2 linked regions of the Pseudorhodoplanes sinuspersici genome follow. The protein of the gene in region 2 interacts with the protein of the main gene of each other region in a pairwise test. Links are inferred from orthologs where the notes say so. Each region holds a gene or a part of one and is shown on either strand. Other genes may lie near its edges.

Evidence for each region. Proteins that work in one complex are often made in the same cells at the same time.
Region 1: the proteins of clpA (region 2) and CAK95_RS08820 interact in binary tests that used the Escherichia coli proteins (3 or more experiments, as listed by UniProt). The link is inferred for Pseudorhodoplanes sinuspersici from one-to-one orthologs.

The regions. Positions count from the first base shown.
Region 1 is NZ_CP021112.1:1,797,778-1,800,740, forward strand. The notes cover bases 60-2,950. They hold CAK95_RS08820 (ATP-binding protein), read right to left. Parts: upstream 2,533-2,950; coding sequence 586-2,532; downstream 60-585. Other genes in these bases: olsB (l-ornithine N(alpha)-acyltransferase), read right to left, coding at 60-435; CAK95_RS08825 (YifB family Mg chelatase-like AAA ATPase), read right to left, coding at 2,817-2,950. Outside these bases: more of olsB, read right to left, coding at 1-59; more of CAK95_RS08825, read right to left, coding at 2,951-2,963. UniProt on the Escherichia coli protein: Member of the two-component regulatory system UvrY/BarA involved in the regulation of carbon metabolism via the CsrA/CsrB regulatory system. Phosphorylates UvrY, probably via a four-step phosphorelay.
Region 2 is NZ_CP021112.1:4,504,513-4,507,638, forward strand. What follows is about bases 33-3,086. They hold clpA (ATP-dependent Clp protease ATP-binding subunit ClpA), read left to right. Parts: upstream 33-361; coding sequence 362-2,812; downstream 2,813-3,086. Other genes in these bases: clpS (ATP-dependent Clp protease adapter ClpS), read left to right, coding at 33-281; CAK95_RS21960 (gallate dioxygenase), read left to right, coding at 2,972-3,086. Outside these bases: more of clpS, read left to right, coding at 1-32; more of CAK95_RS21960, read left to right, coding at 3,087-3,126. UniProt on the Escherichia coli protein: ATP-dependent specificity component of the ClpAP protease. It directs the protease to specific substrates. It has unfoldase activity. The primary function of the ClpA-ClpP complex appears to be the degradation of unfolded or abnormal proteins.

The sequences.
Region 1 (2,963 bases), 2.7 Mb from region 2 along the record:
GGAGCGGCCGAGTTCGAGAAATTTCAGATGGCGATGGCGCGATACCAGCGCGCCGACATCGAATTCGTTCGCGGTGTAGAAGCCGTCATGGGCATCGGCGACATCCTGACGGAGCAGGCGATAGGTGCCGACAACGGACGGGCCGAGCGGTGTACGATGCGCGTGGTCGACGACCAGAAGGTGATCACAAATGGCATCGAAGGCATCCGAATCGCGTTGCAGGATGCGTGCGCCAATGGTCGCTGAGGCCTCGCCTTCTTCAAAGAACACACGATAGCGCAGCCGCTGCGCACGACGAATATCGGCGGCGCTGCTCGCGAGGCGCACTTCCAGCGTGCCGAGCCGGCCGAGTGTTGCCGTTTCGCCCGCCAGAGCTTTGAACCTGTTATTTTCGCCGCGCCGTGGTCTGGCCGTCTCATCCACGAAGGAGGGCATTGGCCAGATACGGCCAAATAACCGGCGGTGTGACGTGAAGGTCTGGCTTTGCATGCAAGGCCCTGCCCGGCCAAGGGACCAAATCTGATCAAGCCGCGTGCCAGTAGAAAGCGCTTTTTCCCAACCGTTTTGTGACAGCGTGTGGCGCGTCTATGCCGCCATGGCGCGGGGATAGATCTCCACAATGGCGGCGAGCTTTTCGCGGTCCAGTGGTTTGGTCAGGAAATTGTCCATGCCCGCGGCCATGCAGGCATCGCGGATATCGGCGGAGACATTCGCGGTCAGTGCGACGATTGGTGTGTGCCGCGCGCCACTTGCACCCTCCAGCGCGCGGATGCGGCGTGTGGCTTCAAGGCCGTCGATGCCGCTCATCCGCAGATCCATCAGAATGAGATCGAAGGGCTCGCCGGCTGTGTGGGCGGCCAGGAATGAATCCATCGCCGCATCGCCGCTGGCGACAACGGTCGGGCGATGATCAAGCTTCTGCAACAACGCGCGCGTGAGCAGCGCATTGATTTCGTTGTCCTCGGCAACAAGGATCGATAGTCCCTTGGAATGGTCGCGCCGGCCGTGCGGAGCATCGGTTGGGAGGCTGTCGCTCAGCTTGGCAAAGCCGTCGCTGTTCAGGCGCATGCGTTCCGCAAGTGACGCGGCCCGCACCGGCTTCACCAGATAGCCGGTGAAACCGTTCGCTTTCAGGCCGTCCAATTCGCTGCGCGCGGCTGGGGTGATGGTGACAAGACGGCACGGCACCGAACGTGTTGCGGCCAGCAAGGTCCCGATTGCATCCGCGCTCACGGCGTGATCGATCAGGATTGCGCTCCAGTCCTGCTCGGGCAGCAAAGCCATGGCCACCGCTTCATTCGGCGCAATGGCAACGCGGGCGCCCCATCGCGTCAGGCGGCGTGCGATCAACGGCGCCTCGATCGATGATGGCGCAACGATCATCACCGTTCGCCCAGCAAGGGCAGGCGCGGCGAACGTCTTTGTCTCGTCGGCCTCGTCCGGTGCCGGCAACGGAACGGCCACTTCGAACAATGCGCCTTCGCCGGGGACGCTTTCCACCGAAATGCGCCCCTGCATGCCTTCGACGATGCGTTTGGAGATGGCAAGCCCAAGGCCGGTGCCGTCGGCGTGGCCGATGCCGGCCTCGCCCTGTTCGAATTCCCGGAAGATTTTGGCCTGCTCGTCCGGCGTGATGCCGACGCCGGTGTCTTGCACCTTGAACAGAACCTCGCCCGGCAGGGCACCCGGTTCGACCACGATGGCGACGCCCCCCTTGTCGGTGAATTTGATAGCATTGCCGGCGAGATTCATCAGCACCTGACGCAGTCGTGTCTGATCGCCGATAACGCGTGCAGGCAGGCGCTCGTCGATATCGCTGGCGATTTCGAGCCCCTTGGCCTGCGCGCGCGTGGCGAGGAGTTCGGCGACATCCTCGATCATCGCGCCCAGCGCAAAGGGGCGCGCCTCAAGATCAATGCGGCCGGCCTCGATCTTCGAGAAGTCGAGGATCTCTTCGATCAGCGACAGCAGCGTTTCGCCCGAAGTCTTCACGGCACGGGTATAGGTCGTTTGTTCTGGCGTGAGACGCGTATCAAGCAGGAGATCGGCCATGCCGATGATGCCGTTCAGCGGCGTGCGGATCTCGTGCGACACCGTCGCAAGGAAGCGTGATTTTGCCCGGCTTGCGGCTTCCGCCTGATCGCGCGCTTCCGCCAATGCACTTTCGGTCAAGGCTGACTCGCGGCTTCGTTGCCCGATCATCTCGTCTTGCGAGACGAGAAATGCGCGCGTGCGCTCGTCGGCCTCATGCATGTGCCAGATACGATCCGACAATTCTTCGTTGTGCTGTTTTGTCTGACGGACATCGGCACGCAGCTGGCGATTGCGATAGAGAAGGACGGCCAGCGCAACGCAGGCAATCGCGAATAAGCCGGAAATGCCGATGGCAAAAGCGGCAGGGTCGTATGTCACAACGCCACTCGTGGCGCCGATCATGAATCCGGTGACAACCCAGAATCCGGCGAGCAACAGAAAAGCCATCCGCGTAAAGCGGAACAGCAAGCTGCGCACCCGCACCCCATTCACCGGCATGCCCGACACCCCGTTCGCGACGCTCGTTGTTTTCCTTGAGAGCACGAGCTTTCGGAAAAACGGTTCCGCTTTCCCGGATCGTGCTCTGGAGACGGCGCCATTTGTCTTTGCGGAGAGTGACGAAAAGGGATTGCGATAGCCCTTAATCCCCGCACGGACGGCTCAGCGTGTGCGCCGGCGGTTAACCGTGCCTCTCGAAAATATCTAAAATTTTATGGGTCTTAGAGCGTTTTCGAGGGAAGTGGACACCGGTTCGCGTGAAGAAAACGCGCCAACACAGAAAGTCAGGCCGCGCGGCGCATGTCGTCGGACAACGCGCGATAGGATAGCGCTTCGGCGAGATGGATGCGTCCGACAAGGTCGGCGCCATCGAGATCGGCCAAAGTCCGCGCGACGCGAAGCACGCGATGATACCCGCGCGCGGACAATTG
Region 2 (3,126 bases):
TCATTACCAAGACCAAGCCGCAGACCAAGCGGCCGAGCATGTACCGGGTGTTGCTGCTGAATGACGACTACACGCCGATGGAATTCGTGGTTCACGTTTTGGAACGGTTCTTCAACAAGGACCGGGAGGCGGCGACCCAGATCATGCTGCATGTCCATCATCACGGAATTGGCGAGTGCGGCATCTACACCTACGAGGTCGCCGAAACAAAAGTGACACAGGTCATGGACTTTGCCCGCAAACATCACCATCCTTTGCAATGTGTGATGGAGAAAAAGTAGCCTTGGAGAGAGCGTCGTCGGGGAGAGAACGGACTGAAGGGCCGGGGGCGGCCATCAACGAGACCTGTTAGGGATATCGAATGCCAAGTTTCTCGCGCAGCCTTGAACAATCGCTTCACCGGGCACTCGCGCTCGCCAATGAGCGGCATCACGAATACGCGACATTGGAACACCTGCTGCTGGCGCTGCTGGATGACTCCGATGCCGCGGCCGTGATGCGCGCCTGCAATGTCGATCTCGACAAGCTGCGCCGCTCGCTGACGGCCTATCTGGAAGCGGAACTCGAGAACCTGATTACCGACGGCGGTGAGGATTCAAAGCCGACCGCCGGGTTCCAGCGCGTCATCCAGCGCGCCGTCATCCATGTCCAGTCCTCCGGCCGCGAGGAGGTGACCGGTGCCAATGTGCTGGTTGCGATCTTCGCCGAGCGTGAGAGCCATGCAGCGTATTTCCTGCAGGAACAGGATATGACGCGCTACGACGCCGTGAATTACATCAGCCACGGCATTGCCAAGCGCCCGGGTCTGACCGAGTCGCGCCCGGTCCGGGGTGCTGACGAGGATACCGACGCCAAGGGCGGCGACGAGTCGAAGAAGAAGGGCGACGCCCTAGAGGCTTACTGCGTCAACCTCAACAAGAAGGCGAAAGAGGGCAAGATCGATCCGCTGATTGGCCGCGATGCCGAGATCAGCCGCACGATCCAGGTCTTGTGCCGCCGCCAAAAGAACAATCCGCTCTTCGTTGGCGATGCCGGCGTCGGCAAGACCGCGATTGCGGAAGGCCTGGCGCGTCGTATCGTCCACGGCGAAGTCCCTGACGTGCTGAAGAATTCGACGGTCTTCTCGCTTGACATGGGCACCTTGCTGGCCGGAACCCGCTATCGCGGCGACTTTGAAGAGCGCCTGAAACAGGTGATCAAGGAGATCGAGGCCACCCCCGGCGCGATCATGTTCATCGACGAGATCCACACGGTCATCGGCGCCGGTGCAACTTCCGGTGGCGCAATGGATGCGTCTAACCTGTTGAAGCCCGCTTTGGCCTCCGGGTCGCTGCGTTGCATCGGCTCGACCACCTACAAGGAATATCGCCAGTATTTCGAGAAGGACCGGGCGCTGGTTCGCCGGTTCCAGAAGATCGACGTCAACGAGCCGTCGGTGCCGGATGCGATCGAAATCCTCAAAGGTCTGAAGCCGTATTTCGAAGAATACCACAAGCTGAAATACACCAACGATGCCATCAAGGCAGCGGTGGAACTGTCGGCCCGCTACATCCACGACCGCAAGCTGCCGGACAAGGCGATCGACGTGATCGACGAGTCCGGTGCGGCGCAGATGTTGCTGCCGGATTCCAAGCGCAAGAAGACCATCGGCATCAAGGAAGTGGAGACCACCATCGCGACGATGGCACGGATCCCGCCAAAGACCGTGTCGAAGGATGATGCCGCAGTGCTGCAGCATCTCGAGCACACGCTGAAGACGGTGGTCTATGGTCAGGACAAGGCCGTGGAATCGCTGTCGGCTTCGATCAAGTTGGCGCGTGCTGGCCTGCGCGAACCGGAAAAGCCGATTGGCTGCTATCTGTTCTCAGGCCCGACCGGCGTCGGCAAGACCGAAGTCGCAAAGCAGCTTGCGGCCTCTCTCGGGGTCGAACTGATCCGCTTCGACATGTCGGAATATATGGAACGCCACACCGTCTCACGGTTGATCGGCGCGCCTCCCGGCTATGTCGGCTTCGATCAGGGAGGCCTGCTCACCGATGGCGTCGACCAGCATCCGCATTGCGTGTTGCTGCTTGATGAGATCGAGAAGGCGCATCCGGATCTGTTCAACGTGCTGTTGCAGATCATGGATCACGGCAAGCTTACCGACCACAATGGCAAGCAGGTCAGCTTCCGCAACGTGATCCTGATCATGACCACGAATGCTGGCGCAGCCGATCTCGCCAAGGGCACCTATGGCTTCACCCGCAACAAACGGGAGGGCGATGATGTCGAGGCGATCAACCGGCTCTTTGCACCGGAATTCCGCAATCGTCTCGATGCCACCATCACCTTCGCGCATCTGTCGCAGGACGTCATCTCGAAGGTTGTCGAGAAATTCGTGCTGCAGCTTGAGGCTCAGCTCGCCGACCGCAATGTTACGATCGAATTGTCGGACGAGGCGTCGCGCTGGCTGATCGCAAACGGTTACGATGAACTCATGGGTGCGCGGCCGATGGCCCGCGTGATCCAGGAAAACATCAAGAAACCGCTTGCCGACGAGGTGCTGTTCGGCAAGCTCAAGGACGGCGGCCATGTCAAGGTGGTCGTGGTGAAGAACGAAGCGGGCCGGGATGCGCTCGGTTTCGAGTATGTCGAAGGCCCGGTTACGCCGAAGCCGGAGAAGCTGCCGGCCGCCGGCGCAAAGCCGAAGCGCAAACCGCCGCAGCGTAAGCCCAAGCCGCCGTCAGGCTCGGGCGGCAAAGGCGGCCCCGGTGGCACCGATCCATCTGGCCGCGGCTCGGTGCCGAAGGTCCCCTTGGTGAAGGTGTGATCGCTTCAATCCAATCTTTTCAGAAGGCCGGGCCAACACCCGGCCTTCTTTTTTTGCCCCGGCTTGCGATAGGTCAATGTTGTGGGCAGGCGCGGTCTGCAGCCTGATTAAGTGGAAGCGGGCGCCATTCGCCGCTCAGATCAGGCAGGAAGCCACGTCATGGCCAGAATTGTTGGTGCGATCGCGACATCGCACACCCCGACCATCGGCTTTGCCTATGATCGCAACAAGCAGGACGATCCGGTTTGGGCACCGATCTTCGAGGCTTACAAGCCGATCCAGCGCTGGATTGCCGAAAAGAAGCCGGACGTGCT